Regions from separate parts of the Micromonospora sp. CPCC 206061 genome, predicted to be linked through region 4. Evidence: riboswitches for the same ligand, from Rfam matches in the RefSeq annotation. Region 4 holds a riboswitch; each other region holds the start of a gene.

Region 1 (7,010 bases), on a different contig from region 4:
GACTGGCCCGGGCTCCGACCTGAACGCGCTGCTGACCAGTGGCTCGACCACCACGTTCGTCGACCAGCTCACGATCCTCGACCGGCTGGCCGCGCAGGAGCACGCCCAGGTTGCCGACGTGATGGAAGCGCGCGACAAGTACGCGTCGGAGAAGGAGAAGCTCGACGCGCTCATCGAGCAGCAGAAGCAGCAGGACACCGAGCTGGCCGCCCGCAAGAAGAAGATCGACGGTGAGATCGGCCGGCTTCAGGACCTGCGCGAAAGCGCGTACGGATCCTCGTCGTCCGGCGGCGCGCTGCGGATCGGGCCGTGCCCCGCCGAGTACATCGGTGGGAAGGCCGGCACGGCGGTCAAGACTGCGTGCGCGCAGATCGGCAAGCCGTACGTGTGGGGCGCCGACGGGCCGGGGTCGTTCGACTGCTCGGGGCTGACCCAGTTCGCGTGGGGCAAGGCCGGGGTTGGCCTGTCGCACCACGCCGCCACCCAGTGGAAAGAGGGTGCGGTGGTGAGCCGCGCCAACGCCCGCCCCGGCGACCTCGTCTTCTTCTACAGCGATCTGCACCACGTCGGCATGTACGTGGGCGACGGCATCATGGTGCACGCGCCGCGTACCGGCAAACCGGTGCAGATGGCGCGCATCGACACTATGCCCGTCGTGGGCTTCCGGCGCCCGAGCTGAGGGGGTGGGGCCTCGCGGCCCCACCCAAATCAGAGGAACGACGGCAGGATCTGCACGTCCGCCAGGTTCACGAACATGATCCGGTGCCCGAACTGGATCTGCACATACTTCGTCTCGCCCCGGATCACCGTCCAGTCACCAGGTGACGAGCCGTCGAACGTCACCGCCCGGTAGTACTCGCTCGGCAACACATTGCCGACGGCGTACCGTTGCCCGGCCGCGAACGTGTACTGCAAGGGTGTGATCGCCTGGTAGGGCACGCCGGTCGGGTACGCCGCCTGCTCCGGGTACGCGCGCCCGTAGACGGGGATCGTCGCCTTGCCCGGCTTGGGTGTCACGACCAGGCCGGTCGACCACTTCGCCGCGGGAGCCGAGGGCGGGTTGTAGAACCAGCCCTTCTGCCCCAGGTACCAGATTGCCGTCCAGTCGCCCTGCCGGTCCGCGACCGCGTACGTCTGCCCCGCCGACACACGCGACCCGTGGTCCGACACCTGCATCGTCGTGTCGGCGCCGTTCGGCCGCAGCCCGATGTCCCTGAGCAGTGGCGCAGCCGGGTCCGGGGCGGTGTGCAGGATGACGGCCGAAGAGCCGCGTACCGGACACGGGTTGTTCGCCCCACCGGAGCATCCGGTGAATGCCGGCTTGTTCGTCGCGAAGTGCGGGTCGATCGTCACGAGGCCGGTCCGCGCCGTCCCGAACTGCCGGAACGGCGCCTTGAGCAGGTCGAAGTAGTGCGACCAGTCCCAGTACGGGCCCGGGTCCCAGTGCATGCCGCGCACCGTCGACGGCAGCGTGCCCGGCACGTTGTCGTGGCCGATGATGTGGTTGCGGTCGAGCGGGATGCCGAGGCGCGTCGCCAGGTGCCGCACGAGCTTGGCCGACGTGCGGTACATCGCTTCGGTGTACCAGGTGCCCTGCGCCGCGAAGCCCTCGTGCTCCAGCCCGATCGCCTTCGCGTTGACGAACCAGTTGCCCGCGTGCCAGCCGACGTCCTTCGCCTTGATGTGCTGCGCGATGTGCCCGTCGACCGACCGCAGCGTGTAGTGCCAGCTCACGTACGTCGGGTCGAGCACCAGGTCGACCGACGGCTGGAAGTAGCCCTCGGTGTCGTGGATGACGATGTACTCGATCTTCTGCTGCTTGGGACGGTTGCCCTTGTCGTGGTTGCCGTAATCGGGGTTGCCGTTGGCATCCGTCCACGCCTCGTACGGCGCCGGGATCCACTCGCAGGAGATGTCGACCGGGCACTCCAGGCCGTCCGGCCGTGCCAACTTGCGCAGGTGGAGCCGGTCCAGCCAGCCGCGCGCCGGCGTGATGCCACGGCCGGCGAGCGTGACGCGGTGGCCGTCGTCGGTCACCCTGGTCGCGCCGTCGCGGATCGTCGTGTAGACCTCGTCGGCGAAGGCCGCCGCGGCGTCGGCGCTGTCCGCGCCGCTGTACTTGGCCACGGCGCCATACCAGGCCGCCGGATCGCTCGCGCTCCCCGTCGGTCCAGCTATGGCTTTCTGGTACGCGGACAGCAGCGCCGCGCCACCCTTGATATTCGTGTTCGGGTCGGCGCGCAGGGCTTCCTCGGCGGCGCCGGTGAGCGCGGCGGCCCGGTCGAGGCTCTGGAGCGCCTCGGTCGCTGGCGGCGCGACACCACCGGAGTCGACCCGCTTCACTGGCCGTGCCTCGTCGCCGCGCGGGTCCTCCTCGTCGGAGTCGTGGTGATTGCCCGGCAGCGAGGACACGTACGCCGCGTCGGTCAGGTGCATCGGGCCGAACCCGCCGCTGGTGCTAGGTGTGCCGGCGTTGGTGTCCCACCGCGACTCCAGGTAGGAGACGCCGAGCAGCACCGCCTCCGGTACCCCGTACTCGGCCGCCGCGGCGGCATACTGTTCCTGCCGGATGCTCCCTGGTGCCGCCGTGGCGGGCGACGGGCCGGTCGCCACCAGCGTCGCGGCGCCTACCATCACCGCGCCTATCACCGCGCCTACCATCATTGGGCCTACCACCATTGGGCGTACCACCACTGGGCTGACCGCGATCCGCGTTGCTAGACGGTGCATCGAACCTCCTATCGATGGCCTTGCGATCACACTGGCCCGGCCGGCCGTTGGCGTCAATAGGTTCCGTCACGTGCAGCGCAGACGTAAAAAATCTTCACCGAGTGGGATTGCCGTCGGTCTTCGCAAATCTCCACAATCGAGCGATGTCGCCCAAGATACACGTGCTACTCCTGGCCGGTGACGGCGCCAACGTGATGCAGAAGGGGTACTCGACCGGCGGCGTCACGCAGCTCAAGCTCCAGGTTGACGGGAGCGCGGGCCACCCGAGCTGCGTCGTGGCCAGCAAGGCCCAGATCTACCGGGTGATCGCCCCGGTCACCGTGGCGGACGGCCGATGGCATGTGCTCGCCTGCACCCGTACCAGCACCAATCTGTCCATTTCGGTGGATGGTGCCGCGCTCGGCCGCATACCGGTACCCGCCGACGTGTCCATTGTGAATTCCGAACCACTTCGAATCGGTGCGAAGAACTTGTCGCCTAACAACGATCAGTACGCCGGGCTGCTCGATGACGTATTTCTAGTCATTGACTGACGTCGTTTCGATATACGTTCCGCTACGGGGTCGTATACGCACCGAAGAAACACGCCGTTCCGCTTGCGCACGCCGACACGCCGCTCCTACCCTTGGGGATCGTCGAGCCGGAGGCTGGCCTTCCACCGTGGAAGACCACGGTTCGATCCGTCGAATCGGTCGTCTCCGAGCCGGGGACCCAACCGCACCTCGGGGTGAATCCGCAGTCATGCGGTAGGGCGTTCTTCCCGCCCGAACCCGTCAGCTAACCCGGCAGGCGGTTCAGGGAGAAGGAGTGCGGACTCCGGTGGCTCGTCATGCCGCACGTCGTTCCGTCGTCACCATTCTCGTCACCTGCGCCGTCGTGCTCGGCGGCGGCACCGTGGCTCGGGCCGAGCCTTCCGCCGCGGAAATCGAGAAGCAGATAGATGTCGCCTGGAACCAGCTCGAACCCGTGATCGAGCGGCACAACGCCACCCGACTCGACCTTGACAAGAAGAAGCGGCAGATCGCCGCGCTCACCAAAAAGATCGAGCCGCTACAGGTGCAGATCGACGTCGCCATGGCGCGCGTGGGCGAGTTCGCCGCCGAGCAGTACAAGGGCGGCAACCTCTCGACGATCAACGCGCTGCTGACCACCGGCTCGCCCACCACCTTCGGCGACCACCTGGTGATGCTCGACCAGTTCGCGCGGCGCTCCCAGGCCGACATCCAGGCCGTGGTCGACCTGCGCAATCAGTACTCCAAGCAGAAGGAGCCCCTCGACCAGCTCGTCGCCCAGCTCAGCACGACCGAAGCGGAGCTGGCGGCGCGGAAGAAGCAGATCGACGGCGAGATCGAGAAGCTGGAAGACATGCGCCTCAGGGCGTACGGCAGCGGTGGCACCACAGGCGCGCTCGCGCCTGTGCCCTGCCCGTACACCTACCCGGGCGGCGCCGCAGGCACGGCGGTCAAGTTCGCCTGCGCTCAGATCGGCAAGATGTACCAGTACGGTTCCGGCGGCCCCGGCACCTTCGACTGCTCCGGCCTGACCTCCGCGGCGTGGGCGAAGGCTGGCGTCTCGCTGCCGCACAACGCCGCTGCGCAGCGGCGCGCGACCGACGACGTGAGCCGAAGCAACCTACGAGCCGGCGACCTCGTCTTCTACTACAGCGACCTGCACCACGTCGGCATGTACGTCGGGGGTGGATGGATCGTGCACGCCTCCCGCACGGGTGAGCCGATCCGGATGCGCAAGCTCGACGCCGCGCCGGTACACAGCTTCGGTCGCCCTGGCTGACATCGCACCCCGTGGCCGCGCCGTCGCGTGTTCCCCCGTCACGCGACCGCCCCGGCCAGTAGAGGCGCCCTCCCATCCATCCGGGATGGGAGGGCGCCCCTCTTTCCGCTTTGCGGGGGTGGCGTACTACCGGGTCGGCCAGACCCGCCAGCTCCGCCACGACCGGCTCGGGGTCGGCCCGCGCTGCCCCTGGTAGCGCGATCCGTACACCTCGGCACCGTACGGGTGCTCCGACGGCGACGAGAGCCGGAAGATGCAGAGCTGGCCGATCTTCATGCCGGGCCAGAGTGTGATCGGCAGGTTGGCGACGTTGGATAGCTCCAGCGTCACGTGACCGGAGAAGCCCGGGTCGATGAAGCCGGCCGTCGAGTGGGTGAGCAGCCCCAGCCGGCCGAGGCTGGACTTGCCCTCCAGGCGGCCGGCGAGCTGGTCGCCCAGCGAGATGACCTCGAGCGTCGACGCGAGCACGAACTCGCCGGGGTGCAACACGAACGGCTCGCCGTCCGGCACCTCCACCTCCGAGGTGAGGTCGTCCTGCTGCACCGACGGGTCGATGTGGGTGTATAGGTGGTTGTTGAACACCCGGAAGTGGCGGTCGAGGCGCACGTCGATGCTGGACGGCTGGATCAGCGCCGGCTCGAACGGTTCGAGCGCGAGCTTGCCCGCCTTGATCTCGGAGACGAGGTCACGGTCGGAGAGCAGCATTGACACACCATAGGGGACTACCTTGATCGAACATATGTTCGATACAATGGTGGCATGGCATCCTGGTCCGAATTCGTCGCCGACGAGCCCCGCCTGGCCGACTCGATCCGCGCTCTCATGCAGCAGTACGGTCCTGGCCTGGGCTACCTGGCCACCGTCCGATCCGATGGCGGGCCACGGGTGCACCCGGTGTCCCCCGTGATCACCGACGACGGCCTGTACTGCTTCGTGATCGACTCGCCGAAGCGGCGTGACCTGGAGCGCGACGGGCGATACGCACTGCATTCGTTCCCGCCTGAAGACAGCGACGACGAGGCCTACCTGGCCGGCCGCGCCCGCGTCGTCACCGACCGGGCCAAGGTCGCCCGCCTGGCCGACCACCTGCGCGCCGCCTCGCACGTCGACTGGCGGCTGTTCGAGTTCACGGTCGACGTCGCCATGCTGGCTCGCCACGGCCGTAACGGCGCCACTCCGTTCGCCGAGCCGGTCGAGCGCCCGGCCGTCCAGGTCTGGCTCGACCCGGACGGCGTCGTGCCACCGACGCCCCGAGGCCGAGGCCGCCACCGCCGCAACGCGCCGACGGCTACGCTGCGCGATAAGCAGCCCATGCACTCGACATGCGGGTCGCCTGACCCGGTGTGAATTCGAACATGCACGAGTCCGCCGTGTAGTCCATGAAGTTGTGGATCGGATCCTCACCTGGATCGTCCACACACGTGTCCCGCCCGACGGGGCAATTCGACGCCCACGTGGCCTCCGCTGGCGTGTCGGCCACCTGGTCGCCGCCCGCGCACCCGTCCTCGAAGGTGTGGTACAGGTTCAGCCAGTGCCCGATCTCGTGGGTGGCGGTGTCGCCCTCCGCGTAGATCCCCGCGGTGCCACCCGGCAGCGACTCGGCGAGCAGCACGACACCATCGCTCGGGTGCGGGGCCGCCTGCGGATACGTCGCCCAGCCGAGCAGGCTGTCGCTCAGGTCGCCCGTGTAGATGTTGAGCGTCTCCATCCCGCCCTGTCGCAGCGCGCTCTTCATCTCGAACTCGGCGGTCGACTCATACACGATCGGGTACCACGCCGGGTTGACCACCCGATTGATCTCCATCAACTCGAACGCGAACGCCGTCTCCGCCCCACCCGTCGCCCCGGAGTACGCGTCGTTGAGCACCTGGATCTGCTGCTGGACCATCGAATCCGGCACACTGCCGCCGGCACGCGTGCTGTCGCTGGAGATCACATGCACCACGGTCGGCACCGTCACCGTCGCGAAGGTGAGGGCCTTGCCCGACTTGGCCCGCTCCTCCAGTCTGGCGATCAGCTCTCGCTCCCGCTCGGCCACCTGCCCAGGCGCCAGATCATTGGGATCCTGCGCACCAGGCGTGCCCGGCCTGATCCGCGCGTCGCCGCTCTGGCCACACGTCCCGCTCCCGGCCGTGCCGGCCTCGGCAGAGGTTGGTGGTCCGGCACTGACGAGCAGGGCGAAGGCCGCAAGCCCAGCCCAGATCGGCGAAGATCGATGTAGCGGCATTTGCCGACTATATACTCACATCAATCAATGACCAATCCTCCGCCATCACCCACCCATCCACCCACCCACCCACCCACCCCGCCTCCCCGCCTCCCCACCCACCCGCCTCCCCGCCGAGTCTCCCCGCCGATCAAGGGCGAATGCACTTGCTTTGATCTCAAAACCACGTGCATACGCCCTTGATCGACGCAATCTCCCTTGATCGCCCCCCACTGGAACGCCCCTTGTGGCGTCCGAAGCTGGCGTGGGCGCGGGTGGCTCG
Region 2 (7,243 bases), on a different contig from region 4:
CCGGGGCGCGGCGGGCCGGGGCGCGGCGGGCCGGGGCGAGCGAGGGATGAGACCGGGCGTGAAATGGCCCGCGATCAAGGGCGAGGCGCCGGGGGGTACGCCTCAGCCCTTGATCGCGGACGCGGGGGGATGGGTGTAGGGAACTAGCCGACCAGGCGCCGAACCACGTAGCTCGACGTCCAGATCTTGTGCTTGCCGACCTTCACACCGGGCTTCGGTGAGTCGTACATGTAGCCGCCGCCCGCGTAGACGCCGACGTGGTACCCGTACGTGCCGCTCCGGATGACGATCAGGTCACCGGGCTGGGCCGACGACTTGGCGACCGCCCGCCCGTACCGCTGCTGCGAGTTGGCCTTGTGCGGCAGCTTGATGCCGGCGGCCTTGCGGTACACGTACATGGTGTAGCCGGAGCAGTCGAACGACCCTGGCCCGCTCGCGCCGTACCGGTATGACTTGCCGACGTGCTTGCGCGCTTCGGAGAGCACCTTGGCCCGGCTGGCCACCACGTTGACCCGGATGGACGCGCTGGCCGTCCAACGGTACTTGCCCGGCAGGCTGGTGTACTTCAGCCGGAAGCTGCCGGTGACGTACGGGGTCGTGCGGTAGGTCGCCGTGCCGTTCGTGACCGCCTTGGTCTGCCAGGTCTGCCACCCGCCGTTGCGCCACGCCTGGAACTGCACGTTTCCGCCCGTCACGGCCGCGCCGGTGTTCGGGTCGTTGACGCGCGCGGTCAGCGTGACCGCCGAGCCCCACGCCACCTTGCTGGTGCTAGATGTCAGCTTGATCGCCACGTTTACCGGTGCGGCGGCCTGCTGGGAGGCGGCGGTGGTCACGGGAGCGGCCGCGGATGCTGGAGCGGCCACGGCGGCGCCGGCCACGAGCTGGCCGGCGCAGAGGCAGATCCCCAAAGCGAGCGCTAGCTTGCCGGCGCGGACAGGCCGCCGCCGGCTCGAACTGTGTTCGTGCACGGAATGAGATCCCTCCGGCACGCCTGCGGGGTTAGCTGTCGGGTTCGGGCGCAGAGGCTGCCCGGCCGCGCTCCCCGCGCGGCTTCACCCCAAGATCCGGGAACAGATCACTAACCTGGTTCCCCCGTCCCTGCCCGATCCGCCGTTGAGTTGTCGGATGTCGGTTGCACCGCTCGGGATGGGCAGGGCTCGGCGTTGTCCCGCGGTGCGGCCGGGCCACGATGAAGGCCGGCTCAACGTTTGTAGCCGATGCCGGGATCGACGCGGAGTAATCGAAATCTTGCGGACCGAATTTGGCACACCAGCGAATGCCCGGGCGCGGAGGGCGCTGTCCGAAATGTCACTACGGAGCGTCAACGCGGTCATGACGGGATGTTGACCATGAACGGTGAATAAGGCCACACAACTTTGCCGTGTCCGGAGATCAAACCTCCTCCGGTACCCTCGCTCGCGTGACGGACGGGAACACGGCCAAGATGCCCCTGCGGGCCAAGGTCGCCAGCTCGGTGTCGCGTACGGCGGCGGCACTCTCGCGGGCAGCCGGGCGCGGCGACGGCTCGGTGATCGGCGGCTGGATCGGCCTCAAGATCGACCCTGACCTGCTCGCCCACCTCGCCAACGGACGTGCCATCGCCCTAGTCTCCGGCACCAACGGCAAGACCACCACGACCCGGCTCACGGCCGCGGCGGTCGGCGTACTGGGTCCGGTGGCCACCAACTCCTACGGTGCGAACATGCCCACTGGGCACACTTCGGCACTGGCCAAGGCTGGGCACACGCCGTACGCGGTACTTGAAGTGGACGAGCATTACCTAGCGCAAGTGATCGCGGCGACCACGCCCCGCGTGGTCGCGCTTCTCAACCTCTCGCGTGACCAGCTGGACCGGGCGAAGGAGGTCGCCATGATGGCCGACCTCTGGCGCACCGCGCTGGCCGACCACCCCGACATCCTGGTGGTCGCCAACGCCGACGACCCGATGGTGGTTTACGCGGCGGTCGCCTCGCCGCAGGTGACGTGGTTCAGCGCGGGGCAGCGCTGGCACGACGACTCGTGGGTCTGTCCACAGTGTGGTGCGCCGATCGAACGCCAGGCCGACCAGTGGTGGTGCGTCAATTGCCCGCTGCGCCGGCCTACACCACAGTGGACGGTGGAAGACGACGGCGTCATCGACCCGCGTGGCGCGTGGCATAAGGTCAACCTGCAGATTCCAGGAAAAGTCAACGTCGGCAACGCGGCCACCGCGCTGGCGGTGGCATCACAGTTTGGAGTACGCCCAACCGACGCGGTCGGTCGACTGTCCACTGTGACTTCTGTGGCGGGCCGCTACGCGCAGGTGATGCGAGACGGGCGAAACATCCGGCTGCTGCTCGCAAAGAACCCGGCGAGCTGGCTGGAGGCGTTCGACATGGTGGATCACGCACCGACGCTGCTGTCCATCAACGCGCGCGACCCCGACGGCCTCGACACATCGTGGCTCTTCGACGTCGACTTCGCGCCGCTGCGGGGCCGGCAGGTGTTGATCACCGGTGATCGGGCGTACGACCTGGCGGTACGGTTGGAAGTGAACGGTGTGCCGTTCCGCCACGTACTGTCCTTCGACGAGGCGGTCACCTCGGTGCCGCCCGGCCGACTGGAAGTCATCGCCAACTACACGGCGTTCCAGGACATCCGAGCGGAGTTGGACCGTGTCAACTGACAGCGCTATCAGCATCGTCTGGATCTACCCGGACCTGCTGTCCACCTACGGCGACCGCGGCAACATGCTGATCCTCGCCCGCCGGGCCGCGCTGCGCGGGTTTCCCGTGCAGACCATCGAGGTCCGATCCGATCAGCCGTTGCCCAACAGCGCCGACATCTACCTGCTGGGCGGCGGCGAAGACGGCCCGCAGGCGCTCGCCGCGCAGCGACTGCTCGCCGACGGCGGCCTGCACCGCGCGGTGGCGCAGGGCTCGGTGGTGTTCGCGGTGTGCGCCGGGTACCAGCTGCTCGGCGGCTCGTTCTTCGCCAAGGGTGCCAAGTGCGGCGGCCTCAACCTGCTCGACCTGCACTCCGACCGAGGCCCCAGCCGGGCCGTCGGTGAGTTGGGCGGCGTCATCGACCCGCGGCTCGGCCTGCCCCCGCTGACCGGGTTCGAAAACCACGGCGGCCGCACCCACCTCGGCCCGAGCGTCGCGCCGCTCGCCCGGGTCACCACCGGCATCGGCAACGACGGCAGCACCGAGGGCGCCTGGCGCGGCAAGCTCCTCGGTACGTACTCCCACGGCCCCGCCCTCGCCCGAAACCCGGCCATCGCCGACTTGCTGCTGCGCTGGGCCACCGGCATGGACGTGCTGGCCCCTCTCGACGACACCTGGTCCGACCGGCTGCGCGCCGAGCGCACGGCCGCCACGGCGGCCTCATGATCGCGCGCCTCGGAGCGGGCCTCCGTGACGGCCTCCGTGACCCGAAGGTTGCCCGCTTCGCCCTGCTCCTCGTCCTGCTCTGCGTATGCGGCCTCGCCGTACTCCTCCTGCCGCAGCCCGACCTCGCCGCCGCCCCTCGCATCGTCGACCGGCTCGGCCTCCTCGCGCCCCCCGCCGCGGTGCTGCTCGGCGCCCTCATGATGATCGTGCTCATCCCCCGCACGCTCGTCTCGGTAGCGTGGGGAGCGCTGTTCGGCACGGTTGGCGGCGCGAGCTACGCGCTCGCCGCCGCGCTGCTCGCCGCCGCCCTCGGCTTCGCCGTCGGCCGCCTGCTCGGCCGCGACTTCGTCGCCGACCGGGTCCGCGGGCGGCTGGCCAGGCTCGACGGCTGGTTCGGGCGGCAGAGCGTGTTCGGCGTCGTGACCGTCCGCTTGCTGCCTGTCGGTGGCTTCGGCCTGATCAGCTACGGGTACGGGACCACAGGCGCCCGCCTGCGCCCATACCTGATCGGCAGCGTGCTCGCGTCGGTGCCGTCAGCTTTCGGGTACGCGGCCGTGGGCGCCGCCGTAGCCTCGCCCGGCGACATCAACTGGTTCGCGATCGCCCCGGCCGGCCTGGGCCTGATCGCCACCACGATAATCGTCACCCGCTGGCGCCGCGCCTCCAACCGCACCCTCGCCACCCCCTAACACCGCCGCCGCGGAGCCCCCGACGCACCCGCACCCCTCTACTCGTCGATCAAGGGCAAACGCACGTGGTTGGATCTCATTTCCACGTGCATTTGCCCTCGATCGATGGAAATCTCCTTGATCGACGGACAAAGCGGCCCATGAGGCGCCGCTGCGGCGGCCGGGCGCTCTTCGTCGCGCCTCACCCGAGCGCGAGACCCGAACCGCGTGCGCTGCTGCGGGCGCGCGGCCAACTCGCCCTCCATGCCGGCCGCAGATCGCGGCCCATGCCGCGATCAAGGGCAATCGCACGTGGTTCGATCTCATTTCCACGTGCATTTGCCCTTGATCGATGCAATCGCCCTTGATCGGCGAGGAGATGCAGCGGGCCGAAGGGCCGCGCCGGAGGACGCGCCGCGTCCGCGTTCGTGCTCTCTGCCGGGCCGCGGCCCGGCGCCCGCCGTCGCGCGCGTCCCTGATCGGCGGACGCGGCGTCCCCGCCAGCGCAGGGCGTGGCAACCGCCGCGCAGCCGTCCGGGCTCCTCACCTGTCGCGGAGCGCGCTGCCCCCGCGCTGCGATCGGCGCGCACCGCGCCCGCGCGAGAGCAGACCACGGCCCAGCCGGGCCGCGATCAAGGAAGACCTCGTCGATCAAGGGCAAATGCACGCGAAAAAGAGATCCAACCACGTGCGTTTGCCCTTGATCGACGGAACGGGGCCCGCGCAACCCGCGGGCGCCGCGCAACCCGCGGGCGCCGCGCAACCCGTGCAACCCGTGCAACCCGCGCAACCCGCGCAACCCGCGCAACCCGCGACGGTACGCGAAGGGGCGGGCGCAGGGCGTGGGGTGGCGGGGTTAGTCGCCGGGGCCGCAGGCGGTGCCGTCGGTGTTGCGGTCCAGGGCGTGGCGGTCGCGGCCGCCTTCGATCTTCAAGGGCTTGAAGCCTCGCTGCGCGAGCCATCCGCATTTGTCCGTCACGCCGGCTGGGAACTCCCAGGGCACGCACACGTCGCGGCCGCCGTACGCGTGGTCGCACCCGTCGGTGCCTTCGGCGATCTCGACGCCCGCGGTGGGTGACGGGGCGGGGCCTTGGCGGCCTGTGCCGGGCTGCTGGGCGAAGTCTTGTACGAACGCCGGCGGCGTCACCGCGGATCCGGCCTGCGTGCCCTGGCTGGGGTCGTCGGCGCGGCCCGGGTTGGGGCCTTCGTGTTCAGGGCCTGGGCCCGGGCCGTAGTCGGTGCCCGGGGACCCCGCCGACCAGCGGGAGTCGGCGTCGGAGCCGGCCGCCCAGGTGCCGGCCAGGCCGACGCCGAGGGCGAGCAGTACCACGCCGCCCGCGATCGCCGTGCGGATGGGCCAGCTCGCGCCGCGCCATCCGCCCCACGCGCGGACCGCGAGGGACACGACCGACCGGCTCCAGGCCGCGAGGCGAGCCGTCATCCGACCTTGACCCACTTGGCGACCGATGGGACGCCGTTGGCGCCGTGGACGAAGAGCATGTACCAGCCGGGCGGCGCGATGTTCGGGTTGTTGGTCACGTTCAGGTCGATGGTGTTGCCGTTGACGGTCATCGGCAGTTCGACGAAGCGCTGGTTCGGGTCGGACGAGTGGGTCACGGCAGCCGGGCGGATCAGGGATGCCCGGGTCACGGCCCGGTCGACGGTGATCCGCTGGGTGCTGCCGTACCCCCACTGCGTCGACGCCAGCGTCGTGATGGCCGGCCGGGTGCCGCGCAGCAGGTACGGCGGCGTGTAGACGGAGATGCGCATGTCGAACGAGCCGTTGCCGGGGTTGTCACCGACCGCCATCACCCGGCCGTCGGGCAGCAGGAACGCCGACGAGTGGTACGTGCGGGGCACCGGGTCGGCGGCCATCGGGGTGAACGTGTTGGTGGCCGGGTCGTACATGGACGCTTCGAAGACCGGGTCGGCGCGGTTGTGCAGGGCACCGCCGGTCTCGAAGACGGTGCCGTCGGGCAGCAGCACCAGCGAGACGTACATTTTGCCGGTGTCGGCGGCCTGGGTCTGGCCGTTGGCAAGCGCGCCGCGTGGGATCAGCGGCCCGGCTGTGTATCGAGGGTTGGCGGCCTTGAGGTCGATGATGTCCGTGAGCCGGCCCGCGGTGGCGCCGACGTCGCCGTTGCCGCCGCCGACGGTGAACACGCGCTGGTCCTGCGCGGGCGGCAGCAGGACGCTCATCGACTGGTCGCGGAAGTCTTTGTCCTGTAGGCCGGGCACATCTGTCCACTTGCCGTTGGGATAGTCGTAGAGGCGCGCTCCGCTGCCGGGCAGGCCGATGCCGAAGGTGTGGCTGCCGGTGTAGAAGAGCCGGCCGTCCTGCATCAGCACCATGGCTGGGTACAGGCCCCACCATTCCCAGGTCTGGACCACATCGTTCTGCGGCAGCCATCTGCCCGCGGACGCGTCGAAGTACTCGGTGGTGGTGGTGCCGCTGGAGTCGGCGCCGAGGCCGCCGAGGGAGATTACGTCGCCGTTGCCGAGCACGGTCGCCGACGGGTACCAGTGGCTGGCGGCCATGTCGTTGGTGCGGGTGTACGTGTTGGTGGTCGGGTCGAACAGGTACGAGTTGGCGAGGCCCTTGTATCCGACTGAGCCGTCAGCGGCGGCGTAGTCCTTGGTGCCGCCCATCACCAGGACCTTGCCGTCGGCCAGCGCGACGTGTCCGGCGCAGAAGAGGTCGACCGGCGTGGGCACGTTGGTGAACGTGCCGTTGTTCGGGTCGTACACGGCGCTCTTGAACGTGCCGGCCTTGAAGGCGTTTGGGTCGTTTCCGGAGCCGGCGACGAGCAGCACCTTGCCGTTACGCAGCACAGCGGCGTGGATGGCGCGCACCGACGACTGGTACGGCATGACCTGCCAGTGGCCCTTGAAGCAGCGCTCACCGATCTTGCAGGTCGACCTGGGCGCGGCGGCGGTGGCGTCGACCATCCGGTAGTCGTCGGTGACGAGCGTGCCGGCGCCGTACAGGTTGACGCCGAACGTGATCCGGTCGGTGCCGGCGGGCACCGGCGGCGTGCGCACGGTCTTCTGCTTGAACTGCTTCGTCGCCGGGAGCGTGGCGAGGTCGGTCCAGTACTGCCAGCCGGCCTTGGCGTCGTGGCGATACAGCGTCATCGCGGTGGCGGCGCTGGTCGACGTGTACCAGACGGACAGGTCGTACTGGCGCCCCTTGGTGACCGTGGG
Region 3 (7,243 bases), on a different contig from region 4:
GATGCTCGACCTGATCCAGGAGGGCAACACCGGCCTGGTGCGCGCGGTCGAGAAGTTCGACTACGAGCGCGGGTTCAAGTTCTCGACGTATGCCACCTGGTGGATCCGCCAGGCGATCAGCCGGGCGATCGCACAGCAGGAGCGCACCGTGCGGCTGCCGGTGCACCTGGTCGAAGACGTCAACCGGATGCGCAACGTCGCCCGCCAGCTCACCCGTGAGCTCGGCAGCGACCCCGAGCCGGAGCAGATCGCGGTCGCGCTGGGCGTGCCCGTCGAGCGGGTGCACGAGCTGGTGCGCTGGTCGCAGGACACCGTGTCGCTCGACACACCGGTCGGCGACGACGGCGACACCAACCTCGGCGACCTGGTGGCCGACAGCGACGCTCCGTCGCCGGAAGAGATCGTGCTCACCGGCCTGGAGCGGCAGCGCATCGAGGGTCTGCTCAACCACCTCGACGACCGGTCGGCCGGCATCATGCGCGCCCGGTACGGGCTCGAAGACGGCCGGGAGCACTCGCTCACCGAGGTGGCGTCGCGGTTCTCGCTGTCGCGGGAGCGCATCCGCCAGCTTGAGATCCAGGCGCTCGGCCGGCTCCGCGAGCTGGCCCGGGCCGAGGGTCTCCAGGCGGCATAACAGCATCGACAAATAGCGAGCGGCCGGCGTCTAGTGTGGGACGCCGGCCGCTCGCCTGTCTATTCAGGGGCTGGTTCAAGCACCCAGCTCCGCGCGGTGCCCGCGGTTCGGGCGGTGCGGCGGCGAACCACTGGGTGCTCCGTTGCGTCAGCGCGAAGTACACGGCCCCACGACACGCCGACACCAACGGGCCGCGGCAGCCGATGCCGCGGCCCGTATGGAACCGAACAGCTAGCGGACGCGGCCGTAGCCGTATGGGGTCATCATGTCGACGCTGGAGAGCTTCACCGATTCGCCGGCCTGCGGGGCATGGATCACCTTGCCACTGCCCACGTAGATGCCCACGTGTCCGAGACCGCTGTAGAACACCAGGTCTCCCGGTTGCAGCGAACCTCGGCCGATGTGTGCCACCTTGTCCCACTGCATCGCGGCGTTGTGCGGCAGTGTCTTGCCTGCGGCCCGCCACGCGGCGAGCGTCAGGCCCGAGCAGTCGTAGCCGTTCGGCCCCTCGGCCGCCCACACGTACGGGGTGCCGATCGCGTTGTATGCGAACCGCACCGCGACGCCCGCCTGGCCAGAGACCGACGGGATCGTGCCGGTGTACGAGCCGCTCGACGTGGTCGCCGAGCCGTACGCCTTCTCTCGCATCTCGTACAGCTTGGCGAGATCCGACTCGATCTTCTTCTTGCCCGTCGCGAGCTCATTCACCTGCGCGGTCTGCTTGGCCTGCGCGATGTCGAGCTTCGACTTCTCGTCGAGATACCGCTGCTGCGTCGCCGTGAAGCCGGCAACCTGGGCCTGGCGGTCGCGGGCCAGCTTGTCGAGTACGCCCAGGCGGTCGACGACGCTGCCGGTGCCGCCTTCAAGCAGTGCGTTGGCGTTGGCCAGCCGGCCAGACCGGTACGCGACGGCGGCCATCCGACCGACCTCCGCGTCGGCGACGGCGAGTTCCTGTTCCAGCGGGCCGAGCTTGGTGGCGACCGCCTGCGCGGCGGCCTTGGTGGTCTTGAGGTCCTCTCCGGCCTTGTTGTACGCCTCGACGATCTTTTCCAGCTCCGTCGACGCCTTGTTGATCTGCTGCGTCAGCTCGCTCGCGGACGGCTCCGCCTGTGCGGCAACCGCCGGCACTGTCAGCCCGATGCCCACACCGAGCAGTACGAGGGCGCGCAGCAGCGTACGCGCGGGTGACAAACGTGACCCCTCTTCCGCAGGCCGCCTACCGGGTTAGCTGACGGATTCGGGCGGGAAGGACGCCCTACCGCACGAGTGCGGATTCACCCCATTGCACAAGGTGGGTCCCCGGTTCGCTCACTGACCGTAGTCGTGATTTGCGATTCGGCAGCACCGGGCCGGCGCCACCCGGGGGAGTGACTGACGACCGGACCAGCCGCTCCAACCTAACGTGATCATCGCTGAGACGAAAGTGGCAGGAGGGTGATTAGTCCATCAAGGTAGGTGTCGTTACCGAGCGTGTTGGATCGAGACCAAACCGTCGCTTGACGACCTTGTTAGTTCTAGTTAAATGACCGGTAACTTGTGATGTAGAACACAAGGAGCGTCGGGCGATGTTGCAGGTGCGGAACCTCGAGGTCGTCTACGACGACGTGATGCTGGTGCTGCGAGGCGTCAGCGTCACAGTCCCGCCTGGCGGGGTCGTCGCGCTGCTTGGCGCGAACGGTGCCGGCAAGACCACCCTCCTGCGCGCGATCACGGGCCTGCTCGACGTGCACGACGGCGAGGTGACGAAGGGCGCGGTGACGCTCGACGGCGTACCCGTGCACCACCTGCGGCCGGCGGCGCTGGTGCGCCGGGGAATCTGCCAGGTGATGGAGGCCAGGCGGATCTTCGCGGAGCTGACCGTCGAGGAGAACCTCCGGATCGGCGGCCACACCAGCCCAGAGCGGATCAAGGCGCGCCTCGACGACGTGTTCGACCTGTTTGCGGTACTCGCCGAGCGGCGCCGCCGGACCGCCGGGTACCTGTCCGGTGGCGAGCAGCAGATGCTGGCGATCGGTCGGGCGCTCATGGCCGACCCGCGCTACCTACTGCTCGACGAGCCGAGCCTGGGGCTGGCGCCGCGGCTGGTGGAGCAGGTGCGCGAGATCATCATGGCGATCAACAAGCGCGGCACCGGCATCCTGCTCGTCGAGCAGAACGCCACGATGGCGCTGTCGATCGCGAGTCACGGGTACGTGCTGGAGACCGGCCGGGTGGTGCTCGACAAGCCGGCCGCGCAGCTGCTCGCCGACGACGACATCCGCGAGTTCTACCTGGGGCTGGGGCGCAAGAGCTTCCGCGACGTGAAGCACTACCGGCGGCGTAAGCGGTGGTTGTCATGACGATCCTCGAGTTCACGGACGTCCACCTCAGCTTCGCCGGCGTGAAGGCGATCGACGGGGTGAGCTTCACGGTGGGGCGGCAGGAGCTCTTCGCGGTCATCGGCCCGAACGGCGCCGGCAAGACGTCCATCTTCAACGTGCTGTCCGGCGTCTACCGGCCCCGGTCCGGCCGGGTGGTCTTCGACGGCACCGACCTGGTCGGCAGGCGGCCGCACCAGATCGCCGCGCTCGGCATGGCGCGCACGTTCCAGAACGTCGAGCTGTTCGCGAACCTCACCGTGCTCGACAACCTGATGCTCGGGCGGCACAACCACATCCATTACGGGCCGCTGTCCGCGATCGCGTGGCTCGGCCGGGCGCGGCGCGCGGAACTCGCCGCCCGCGCCGCCGTCGAGCAGATCGTCGACTTCCTGGAACTGGAGCAGTGGCGCCGCCTGCCGGTCGGGCTGCTGCCGTACGGCGTACAGAAGCGGGTCGAGTTGGGACGGGCGCTCGCCATGGAGCCGAAGCTGCTCCTGCTCGACGAACCGGTCGGCGGGATGAACGTCGAGGAGACCGAAGACATGGCCCGCTTCATCCTCGACATCCGTGACGAGCTCGACATCCCGATCGTGCTGGTCGAGCACGACATGGGCCTGGTGATGGACCTGGCCGACCGGGTCCTGGTGGTCGACTTCGGCAGGGCGGTGGCCACGGGGCCGCCCGCCGACATCCAGCACCACCCGGACGTCATCCGCGCCTATCTGGGCGAGGTGCAACCCACATGACTGAGTCAGCTGGCATGACCTCGACCCAGGTTAAGGCCGCGACGACGATCGCATCTCGGGTACGCGAGCACGCGCGCGCGACACCGGACGCGATCGCCATGCGGGAGAAGGACTTCGGCATCTGGCAGGAGGTCACCTGGGCGGAGTACTGGGACACCGCGCAGACCGTCGCGCACGCGCTGCTGGCACTGGGAATCGAGCCGGGCGACCGGGTGGCCATCCACGCCGAGAACCGCAAGGAGTGGCTCGTCACCGACGTCGCCACCGTCGCGGTACGCGCCGCCACGGTCGGCCTGTATCCGACGAACCCGGCAAGCGAGGTCGGGTACCTGCTGCACCACTCGGGCGCCCGGGTGCTCGTCGCCGAAGACCAGGAGCAGGTCGACAAGGCGCTGGCGGTGCTCGACGACTGCCCCGACCTCGAACGCATCGTCTACCTGGAGCCACGCGGCATCCGGCACCGGTACCGCCACCCGAAGTTGATGTGCTGGGAAGACCTGGTGCTGATGGGCGTGGCGCACCGGGACGCCCATCCGGACGCGCTCGAGGAGCGGATGGCGGCCGCGCGTCCCGACGACATCGCTACCGTCATCTACACCTCGGGCACCACGGGACCGCCGAAGGGCGCGATGCTGTCGGTGTCCAACGTGGACTTCGCGATCCGGTCGCTGGTCGACGGCGGCGGGTTCACGTCGCCACCACCGGGCCCGAGCGACCTGGTGCTGTCGTACCTGCCGCTGTGCCATGTCGCCGAACGCATCTTCACGACGTGGTTCAACGCCGGCGCCGGCACCCAGGTGAACTTCGCAGAGTCGATCGCGACCGTGCAGGCCAACCTGCGCGAGGTACAGCCCACCGTCCTGTTCGGAGTACCCCGGATCTGGGAGAAGATCCTTGCCGGTGTGAGCATCAGGCTCGCCAGCGCTTCACCCCTCAAGCGGCTCAACGCACGGCTCTGGCTCGCGGTGGCCCGGCGGATCGGCGACACGCTGGTGCGCACCGGCGGCACGCACACGCTCGTGACCCGCCTGATGTACGCCGCCGGCTGGCTGTTCTTCTACCGGGCCCTGCGCGAGCGGATCGGGGTCGGGCGGGTGCGGTACGCGGCGTCGGGCGCCGCCCCGATCGCGCCGGACGTGCTGCGGTTCTTCATGGGCATCGGGGTGCCCATGCACGAGGTGTACGGCATGACGGAGAACACCGCCGTGGCGACCGGCAACCAGCCGGGCCGCATCAAGCTCGGCACCGTGGGAGAGCCACACGAGGGTGTGGAGCTGCGGATCGACGAGCGGACCGGCGAGATCCTCACCCGGCACCCGGGCACGTTCGTCGGCTACTTCCGCGACCCCGCCGCCACCGCTGCGGCGCTCACCGAAGACGGCTGGCTGCACACCGGCGACATCGGGGAGTGGGTCGACGGCACGCACGTCCGCATCACCGACCGCGCCAAGGACATCATGATCACCGCGGGTGGCAAGAACATCGCCCCCTCCCAGATCGAAAACGAGCTCAAGGCGTCGCCGTACATCAAGGAGGCGATCCTGGTGGGCGACCGCCGGGCGTACCTCGGCGCGCTCATCGGCATCGAGCCCGACACCGTCGGGGAGTGGGCGCAGCGCCGCGGGCTGGCCTACACCACATACCGCGATCTGTCCGCCAAGCCAGAGGTGCGCGCGCTCGTCCAGTCCATCGTGGACGGCGTGAACGAGCGGCGGGCACCGGTCGAGCATGTGCGGCGGTTCCGGATGCTGCCGAAGGAGCTCGACCACGAGGATGGCGAACTGACCGCCACGCAGAAGGTCAAGCGCGCCGCGATCGCCGGCCTCTTCGCCGACCTGGTAGAGGAGATGTATGGCTGAGCTGGTCGAGGCGGTGCTGCGCGGGCTCGGCACCGGCAGCGTCTATGCCCTGCTCGCGCTCGGCTTCGTCATCATCTACAAGGCCACCCGAGTGATCAGCTTCGCGCAGCCGGCGTTCATGCTCGCGGGCGTCACGATGGTGACGTACCTCGTGCTGGAGGTCAGCTTCTGGGTGGCGGTGCCGGTGGCCGCGGTCCTCACCGGGCTGCTCGCCCTCGGCGTGGAGCGCCTGGCGGTGCGGCCGATGATCGGCCGGCCGGCGTTCGTCGTCGCCATCATCACGCTGGGCGTCGACGTCGCCGTGCGGGTGGTCGTAAACGCCTTCATCGGCTTGGACGTCCGCAACGTGCTGGACCCGTGGGGGCTGCGCACGGTCGGCGTGGGCGGCATCGACATGCAGCAGCGTCACCTCGCCGCGTTCCTCACCACCGCAGCGCTCGTGGCGGCGCTGTTCGCTTTCTTCCGCTTCACCCGGATGGGCCTCGCGATGCGCGCCGCCGCGTACGACCAGGAGGCCGCGCTCGCGCAGGGGGTCTCGGTGGGCACCGTCTTCGCGCTCTCCTGGGGGCTGGCCGGTGTGCTCGCGGCAGTGGCGGGCACCTTCGCCGCCGCCGGGTCCAGTGTGGACGCCGCTCTGTGGCTCATCGCGCTGACCGCCCTGCCCGTCATCATCCTCGGCGGGCTCGACTCGCTGCCCGGCGCGGTGGTCGGTGGGCTCGCGATCGGTGTGCTCCAGGAACTGACCGCCACCTACCAGAACCACGCGCCGTGGCTGGGTGGCAACGTCTCCGTCATCACCCCGTATGTGGTGATGCTCCTCGTGCTGCTGGTGCGGCCCTACGGCCTGTTCGGCACCCGGGAGGTCGAGCGGGTATGAGGGGGAGGCCGCTGCTGCACACCTCGTACGCCAGCGACATGGCGTTGTTCAACACGCCCGCCAAGCGGGTGTGGTTCGGCGTGCTGCTGGCGGTCGCCGCAGCCCTGCCCTTCCTGCTCACCGACGACATCCTGCAACTGCTCGCGCTGTGCTGCGTGGCGGCGATCGGTGCGATCGGGTTGGGCCTCGTCACCGGATACGCCGGTCAGGTGTCCCTGGGCCACGCGTTCTTCCTCGCCATCGGCGCGTACACCGCCGCCGCTGTCAGCGGCGACCCGGATGGCCGCGTCGTCGGGTTCGGGATGCCCAACATGTTGGTGTGGCTGCCCGTCGCCGGCCTGGTCGCGGCGGCCGCCGGCGTGCTCGTGGCGCCGCTCGCCACCCGCCTGCGCGGCCTGTATCTCGCCATAGTCACGCTCGGCCTGGTCTTCATCGGGCAGCACATCGCGAGCGAGTGGTCGTCGCTGACCGGTGGGGTCGGCGTGGGGCGGCCCGCCGCGTCGCTGGAGGTCTTCGGGTACCAACTGGCCGGCACCGACGCGTACGGCACCCGGGACCAGAAGCTCTTCTGGCTGATGCTGGCCCTACTGGTGGTATTCGCCCTCGCGGCACGCAACCTGGCCCGGTCCAAGGTGGGGCGGGCGTTCACGGCGATCCGTGACCGTGACATCGCGGCCGGCGTCATCGGCGTCAACCTGGCGCGGTACAAGACGATCGCGTTCGCCGTGTCCTCTTTCTACGCCGGGTGCGCCGGTGCCCTGCTCTAC
Region 4 (7,243 bases):
TTCTTCATCGCTACCCGGACCGGCGGGAACTGAAACCGGACGATCGACGCACCTGGTTCGGCGTACGCTGTCCGGGTGCCAGATGCGCTCGTACTGCCCGGCCGCATGTACGGCCCTTACGCCCCACTGCTGATGTACCCCTCCGAGGCGCTGCGGGCCCGTGACGTGCGGGTGCACCCGCACTCCTGGCCGTCGCAGATTCCGGAGGATCTCTCCTACGACTTCGTGCGCTCCCAGGTCGAGCCGCTGCTCGACGAGTTGCCGCCGCGCACGCTGGTGATCGGCAAGTCGCTGGGTTCGCTCGCCGCGCCCGTGGCGGCCGAGCGCGGCCTGCCGGCGATTTGGCTCACCCCGCTGCTGACCGAGGAGCGGGTGGTCGAGGCGCTGCGGGCCGCCACCGCGCCGTTCCTGCTGGTCGGCGGCGGCGACGACCGGGTGTGGAAGAGCGACCTGGCAAAGGAGCTGACCCCGTATGTGCTGGAGGTCGACGGGGCCAACCACGGCATGATGCTTCCCGGCCCGTTGGCCGCCTCGGCAGCCGTCCTCGGCTTCGTGGTGACCGCCGTCGAGCAATTCCTGGACGGCGTGGTCTGGCGGTCGGGAGCCCCTCAGACCTGATCGCGCCAGGTGAACCGGGGCTCGTAGCCGAGCACCCGGCGTGCCTTGTCGATCGACATCAGCGTCTCGGTGCCGGCGAGTTCGCGGGTGACCGGCACACTGGGGAAGACCTCGGCGGCCAGTTCGGCGGACGGACGGCTCATCACCGAGTCGGCGTTCGCGATGATGAAGACGTCGACGCCGGTGGCATCGTGCTCCAGGGCCTTGCGCACCGCTTGGGCGCCGTCGCGGGCGTCGATGTACGACCACAGGTTCCACCTGCGCAGGTTGGGGTCCTCGTCGAACGAGGGGAAGACCGCGTAGTCGGCGGGTTCCATGACATTCGAGAAGCGCAGGCCGATCATCTTGAGGCGCGGATCCCAGCGGCAGAACTGCGCCGCCATCTGCTCTTCCAGGTGCTTGACCAGCGAGTACGTCGACTCGGGGCGGGCCGGGTACTCCTCGTCGAGCGGTATGTACGGCGGCGGAGTGTCGAACGGCAGCCCGAGCACGGTCTCGCTGGACGCCCACACCACGTTGGTGATGCCGGCCGCGCGGGCGGCGGCGAAGACGTTGTAGGTGGCGGCGGCGTTGTTGGCGAAGGTGGCCGAGTTCGTGGTGAGGCCCGGCGCCGGGATCGCGGCGAGGTGCACCACCGCGTCGGCGCCGCGGAAGCGGTCGTCCACAGCAGACAGTGCTTCGGCGGTCTGCCCGTAGTCGGTAAGGTCGACGCGGACGTACGGGCAGCGCGGCTCGCGGGGCGGTGCAGCGTCGACGTTCACCACGTCGTACCCGTGCGCCAACAGCTCTTCGACCACGGCGCGGCCGAGCTTGCCGCTGCCGCCGGTCACCACTACGCGCGTCATGACGCCTCCTAACCGAGCTAACTCCAGCCGAGGGCCGAGCGCCGCCGCCAGTAGTCGGCCGGCGGCTCCGCGAGCGCACGCAGGTCGGACTCGAACGCAACGCTAGCCGAGGCCAGGTTGCTGTCGAGCTGGGTGACGCTGCTCGCGCCCGACAGCACGATGTCGGCCCACGGCTGCCGCAGCGCGGCGGCCAGCGCCACCGCGTCGGGTGCCGCGTCCACCTCGGCGAACGCGGCCGGCGGGTCGACAGCCAGCCTCCCGTTGGCCAGCGCCTCCTTGACGATCACCAGGCAGCCCGCGTCGTGCGCGGCGGCGAGCGCGTCACCCGCCGACGGCTCCAGCGGGTTCCACGTGGCCTGGACCGCGCGGAAGAGCGGTCGCCCATCGACCCGGACGGTGAGCGCCGCACGGATCGCGTCGGCCTGGTGCGGCCCGCTGGTGGACAGGCCGATCCGGACGCCTTCGGCGCCCAGCTCGGCGAGGCGCTTGTGCAGGGCGCCGTCGGCCAGCGCGGGGCTGTCGGGCGTGACCGAGTGGATCTGGTACAGGTCGAGCCGCCCACCGAGCAGCGCGCGCGTCTCGGCGAGCTGGCGGTCGAACGTGGCGACGCTGTGGTCCTTCACCTCGTGCACCTCGGCGTCCAGCCGCCAGTTCGCCGTGTACGTGTAGCCCCACTTGCTGCCCACCGTCACGTCGGTGACGTCCGGCCGGGCTGCCAGCCAGCCGGCGAGGAACTCCTCCGACCGGCCGTAGGAGCGGGCCGCGTCCAGGTAGCGGACGCCCCGGGCGTACGCGGCGTCGAGCACCTCGTGCGCCCGGGCTCGCATGGCCGCCACCGACCGGTCAGCGGGCAGGTCCCGCCCCAGGTTGATGTACGCCGGCCGGCCCAGCGCGGCCAGCCCCAAGCCGATCTCTGCCATCGCAGGTCAGCATGGCACAGCGCGGGTTAGTCGTCGTCCACCTGGGTCAGCGTCACAGTGTCGGCGGCGTAGCCGGTCGCCGACAGGTTGACGATCACGAAGTCGTGGACCGCGTCGGCGTCGGCCATGCTGTACATCGTGAACGGCCTTGGCGTGCTCCAGTTGTTCTCATCGAAGGTGAGCACGACCGGCGGAGCGCCCCAGATTCCGGTGCCGGTCGAGCGCATGTCGATGCGTACCGTGCCGGTCGGCGGGTGGCTAAGCCGGACAGTGAAGGTGCCGCTGCCACCCTCGGGCACGCTCACCGCCTCGGGCTCGGCGATCACGGCCGGCGGCTGGCCGGCAATCACGCACCGTATCCCGTTGACCGACCAGTCGACGGGCGGGTTGTTGACGCCGGTATAGGTGCCGTTGAAGCCGAGGTGGAGGCTCTCACCGGTGCCGATCGGGCGGTCCCATGAGCCGCCCGCCGCGGTCACCTGGGCGCCGGACTGGGTCCAGCGAAGGTTCCACGCCTGGGTGATGCGCTGGTCGCCGGTGAACCGGAACGAGACCGTGTAGGACGTCCACGGATCGCCGAGGTTCTTGATCCGTACGCCGGCATAGAAGCCTCCCGTCCAGGAGGTCGCGTTGTAGGACACCTCGCAGCCAGCGGCCGCTTGTGCCGGAGTACCGGAAATCGTCGCGGCGCCGACCCCCGCGAGGGCCGCCGCGAGGGCGGCGACCAGGACGCGCTTTATTTTCATGTATGTAAATGTATTATGGTACGACGGTGACGGGCCAGCGTCCGGCCTTCACGAGCCGGATCGCGATCGAACCGGCAAACCGGTGCCCGGCCTGCGTCGACGCCCCTACGATCACGCCGTCCGCGCTCACCTCATCGGCGATCTTCACCAGTTCGGTGTACGGGTCACCGGAGACCGCCCGGAACGTCGCCCGCAGCCCGACCTCGGCGGCCGCCTCGTCGACCTGCCGCCGCAGGTCGTCGGCGATCTCGTCGTGCGCCTGCCGGACCACGGCCATCGCGCCGGGCGCCATGCCGACCAGCGGTGACGGCCGGGCGATGAAGACGACCACCAGGTGGGCATTCTGCCGGCGGGCGAGCCCGGCGGCGTATGCGCCGGCACGCATCGATGTCGTCGAACCGTCGACGCCGACCACTAGGTTCTTCGGTCCATCGGTGCCCAATTCGAACCGGTGCTCCGGCGAGGTGCTCACACTCTCAAGTATCGAGCGGTGACCCCTGCCACTTCAAGATCAGCGCAAAAGAGGGCAGACTGGCCCGATGGCCCTGCTCCCCACCGGCCGCCGCCAGGTCCACCTCGCCGTGGCCCTGGTCGTCGTGGTGACCCTCTCGGTGGGCTTGGTCCGCTGGCAGACCCGGCCCGAGCCTGCCCAGCAGGTGTCGGCCGCCGCGAGTTGCGCCGGGCGCCCCCTCGACGCGCCCCGCCAGCTCCGCGGCATGTGGATCGCCACGGTCAGCAACATCGACTGGCCGAGCCGGCCCGGCCTCGACCAGGAGAAGGTCAAGTCCGAGTACCGCGGCTGGCTCGACCTGGCGCAGCAGCACGGCCACAACGCGGTCTTCGTCCAGGTACGCCCCAGCGGCGACGCCTTCTGGCCGTCCTCGTACGCGCCGTGGTCGCGCTGGCTGACCGGGCGGCAAGACGGGCTCGGCCCAGGCTGGGATCCGATGGAGTTCCTGGTCAGCGAGGCGCACGCGCGCAACCTGGAGTTTCACGCCTGGTTCAATCCGTACAAGGCCAGCCAGTCGGGCAACCCGGCTGACCTGCCGGCAAACCACCCACTCCGGGTGCACCCGGAGTGGGCTGTCCCGTTCCCGAAGAGCGGCAAGGGCAGCCGCCTCTACTACAACCCGGGCATCCCCGAGGCGCGCAAGTTCGTCCAAGACTCGATGCTGGAGGCGGTGGCCCGGTACGACGTCGACGGCGTGCACTTCGACGACTTCTTCTACCCGTACCCGGTCAAGGGACAGGACTTTCCCGACGACGCGGCGTTCCAGCAGTACGGCGCGGGCTTCGCCACCAAGGCCGATTGGCGGCGCGACAACGTCAACAAGCTCGTGGCCGAGATGAACCAGCGGATCAAGGAGCTGAAGCCGTGGGTGAAGTTCGGCATCAGCCCGTTCGGCATCTGGCGCAACCGCACCACCGACTCCCTCGGCTCCCCCACCCGCGGCCTGCAGAGCTATGACGCGATCTACGCGGACACCCGGCTCTGGGTCAAGGAAGAGTGGCTGGACTACATCGTCCCGCAGCTCTACTGGCACATCGGCTTCGACATCGCCGACTACGCGAAGCTCCTGCCGTGGTGGTCAGACGTGGTGAAGGACACCAGAGTGCAGCTCTACATCGGCCAGGCCGACTACCGGGTCGGGCAGAAGGGCGCCTGGTCCGACCCCGCCGAGCTCGACCGCCAGCTCGCGCTCAACACCAAGTACCCGGTCGGTGGCAGCATCCACTTCAGCGCCAAACAGGTACGGGCCAACCGGCTCGGCGCGGTCAGCCGGTACGCCACCGCGCACTACGCCCAGCCCGCCCTGGTGCCGGCGATGGACCACATGCCCCCGAACCGTCCGGTCGCGCCTCAGGTCACCGAGGCGCGCCGGGACGGCGACAACGCGGTCGCTCTCGCATGGCGCGCCGGCGACGGCACGCGGCCAGCCGGTTACGCGGTGTTCAAGGTGGACGGTGAGACCGCGCGCCTGGTGGCGACCACCCGCGGCACGAACTGGGTCGATCGAACTGTTGGCACTCCCGGTGCGTACAGCTATTGCGTAGCCGCCCTCGACCGGCTGTGGAACCTTGGCGGCTCCAGCGAAGCTGACGTGACAGGGTGAGGAGATATTACCGAAAGTCGTTGCCTGGTAACACTTTTGGCTGGTCAGAGCAGTGTCAAGCAGGCCCGTTGATCCGGTAAGCTTTCCGACGGTCTCCGTTCGGCGGCGCCCCCACGGCGCCGGCGGTGATCGTCGCCTAATCGCCCGAATGGGCGAGCCGGGGAACCAGAGTTCCACCGGGGTGAATCCGCGCGAGCGGTAGGGATCACTTCCATCCCGAACCCGTCAGCTAACTCGGTAGGCGGCCGATGGAAGGAACATGCATGACGGCATCTGTACGCCGCCAGCGCTGGACGCTGGGCGTCGCACTGATCGCTGCCGTGGTCGCCATCACCAGCGTGGTCGGCCTCGGCTCCGCGGCTTCCGCCGCGCCAGTTGGCCTCGCGCCAACCCCTACGGCGCCCGGCGACGAGGGCGGCACTCCGCTCATACGCGACGTGATCGCCAGGGCCAGCCAGGGATACGCCGACGCGAAGCAGGCTGTCGACAAGTCTCAGAAGCGCCAGCTCCAACTCCAGCTCGAGCTCACCAAGGCTGAGGCGAAGATCAAGGAGATGGAGCCCGAGGTCGCGCTCATCGCGTCCGCCTCGTACCGCAGCGGCCGGGTCGGCGTCGTCTCCATGCTGCTCAACAGCTCCTCACCGGACTTGTTCCTGGACCGAGCGATGACGCTCGACCTGCTCGCGCAGCGCGACAACGCGAAGATCGCCACCCTCAAGGAGGCACACGACCAGGCGAAGCGGGCCAAGGATGCAATCGACGTGGAACTCGCCGAGCAGCAGAAGCAGCTGAGCCTCATGGCCAGGCAGAAGAAAGAAGCGGAGATCGCGCTCAAGCAGGTCGGCGGACAGTCCACCGGCGGTTTTGTGGTCGCGTCCTCGCCGAAGGCGAAGCCGGCGCCCCGCGACAGCGATGGCGGGTTCTCGGGGCAGGGATGCAACGTCAATGACCCGACCAACCCCGGCAGCGGCTGCGTCACGGCCCGGACGCTGCACATGTACAACGAGACGCGACGGCTGGTCCCCGGTGCCAAGGAACGGTTCGTGAACTGCTTCCGGTCCGGCGGTCCGTACGAGCATCCGAAGGGCCGGGCGTGCGACTGGTCTTCGGAGCGCGGGAGTTTCGGCGGTGACGCCAGGGGCGCCGACAAGACGTACGGCAACAACCTCGCCGCGTTCTACGTGCGCAACGCCGACCGCCTCGGCGTCATGTACGTGATCTGGTACCGGCAGTTCTGGTCACCGGCGACCGGCTGGAAGTACTACAGCGGTTCCGGCGGCGACCCGTCCAGCGACCATACGAACCACATACACGTGTCGATGCTGTGATTCGAGGGGCGGGGATGAGATCCCCGCCCCTCGCTTCTCAGGACGTCTTCTCGGGCGTCCGGCGGGCCGGCGCGCGACCCCACGGCTGCCGCGGCGACGGGCCCACGGCAGGCAGCGGCGGCACCGACATGACGACCGGCTTGTCCGACGTGACCGTGATGGCCTCGCCGTGGTGCAGCAGCTCCAGCTCGGCACCGTCGTGGCCGTCCCGCAGCGAGTACGTCACCTCGTCGCGGTCGACGTCGACACGCACCCGCAGCCCCCGCCACAGCAGCGAGAACTCCAGCTTGCTGATCCGGCTCGGCAGCCGTGGAGCGAACGACAGCGCACCACCGTGGTCGCGCATGCCGCCGAGCCCACAGACCACCGCGATCCACGCCCCGGCCAGCGCTGCCATGTGCAGGCCCTCCCGGGTGTTGTTGTGGATGTCGTGCAGGTCCATCAGCGCGGCCTCGCCCAGGTAGTCGTGGGCGAGCTCCATGTGGCCGACCTCGGCCGCCAGTACCGCCTGGGTGCAGACGGACAGGGACGAGTCCCGCACCGTGCGCGCCTCGTAGTACGCGAAGTTCCGCGCCTTCTGCTCAGGCGTGAACGCGTCACCCCGCCAGTGCATGGCCAGCACGATGTCGGACTGCTTGAGCACCTGCTTGCGGTACAGGTCGAAGTACGGGT

Evidence for each region. A riboswitch is a leader RNA that binds a small molecule or an ion and turns the genes downstream of it on or off. The one in region 4 is predicted to bind cyclic di-AMP.
Region 1: another riboswitch for cyclic di-AMP. It lies ahead of V6V89_RS05925 (C40 family peptidase); the one in region 4 lies ahead of V6V89_RS17790 (coiled-coil domain-containing protein).
Region 2: another riboswitch for cyclic di-AMP. It lies ahead of V6V89_RS19440 (C40 family peptidase); the one in region 4 lies ahead of V6V89_RS17790 (coiled-coil domain-containing protein).
Region 3: another riboswitch for cyclic di-AMP. It lies ahead of V6V89_RS20845 (C40 family peptidase); the one in region 4 lies ahead of V6V89_RS17790 (coiled-coil domain-containing protein).

Annotation. Positions count from the first base shown of each region.
Region 1 covers NZ_JBAKHX010000004.1:325,981-332,990, reverse strand. The annotation lists gene V6V89_RS05940 (C40 family peptidase) at 1-679, shown strand, start outside; gene V6V89_RS05935 (N-acetylmuramoyl-L-alanine amidase) at 709-2,664, opposite strand; gene V6V89_RS05930 (LamG-like jellyroll fold domain-containing protein) at 2,874-3,263, shown strand; cyclic di-AMP (ydaO/yuaA leader) riboswitch at 3,402-3,537, shown strand; gene V6V89_RS05925 (C40 family peptidase) at 3,550-4,521, shown strand; gene dcd (dCTP deaminase) at 4,648-5,226, opposite strand; gene V6V89_RS05915 (pyridoxamine 5'-phosphate oxidase family protein) at 5,281-5,868, shown strand; gene V6V89_RS05910 (zinc metalloprotease) at 5,810-6,748, opposite strand.
Region 2 covers NZ_JBAKHX010000027.1:19-7,261, forward strand. The annotation lists gene V6V89_RS19440 (C40 family peptidase) at 144-968, opposite strand; cyclic di-AMP (ydaO/yuaA leader) riboswitch at 974-1,123, opposite strand; gene V6V89_RS19445 (Mur ligase family protein) at 1,445-2,665, shown strand; gene V6V89_RS19450 (type 1 glutamine amidotransferase) at 2,655-3,371, shown strand; gene V6V89_RS19455 (TVP38/TMEM64 family protein) at 3,368-4,060, shown strand; gene V6V89_RS19460 (hypothetical protein) at 4,896-5,480, opposite strand; gene V6V89_RS19465 (galactose oxidase-like domain-containing protein) at 5,477-7,243, opposite strand, start outside.
Region 3 covers NZ_JBAKHX010000030.1:34,573-41,815, reverse strand. The annotation lists gene V6V89_RS20850 (sigma-70 family RNA polymerase sigma factor) at 1-634, shown strand, start outside; gene V6V89_RS20845 (C40 family peptidase) at 866-1,825, opposite strand; cyclic di-AMP (ydaO/yuaA leader) riboswitch at 1,833-1,985, opposite strand; gene V6V89_RS20840 (ABC transporter ATP-binding protein) at 2,200-2,973, shown strand; gene V6V89_RS20835 (ABC transporter ATP-binding protein) at 2,970-3,740, shown strand; gene V6V89_RS20830 (AMP-dependent synthetase/ligase) at 3,737-5,599, shown strand; gene V6V89_RS20825 (branched-chain amino acid ABC transporter permease) at 5,592-6,476, shown strand; gene V6V89_RS20820 (branched-chain amino acid ABC transporter permease) at 6,473-7,243, shown strand, end outside.
Region 4 covers NZ_JBAKHX010000023.1:21,583-28,825, forward strand. The annotation lists gene V6V89_RS17755 (hypothetical protein) at 1-1, opposite strand, end outside; gene V6V89_RS17760 (alpha/beta hydrolase) at 76-618, shown strand; gene V6V89_RS17765 (NAD-dependent epimerase/dehydratase family protein) at 609-1,463, opposite strand; gene V6V89_RS17770 (aldo/keto reductase) at 1,481-2,383, opposite strand; gene V6V89_RS17775 (cellulose binding domain-containing protein) at 2,410-3,129, opposite strand; gene V6V89_RS17780 (universal stress protein) at 3,143-3,601, opposite strand; gene V6V89_RS17785 (glycoside hydrolase family 10 protein) at 3,669-5,243, shown strand; cyclic di-AMP (ydaO/yuaA leader) riboswitch at 5,367-5,503, shown strand; gene V6V89_RS17790 (coiled-coil domain-containing protein) at 5,507-6,571, shown strand; gene V6V89_RS17795 (glycoside hydrolase family 65 protein) at 6,609-7,243, opposite strand, start outside.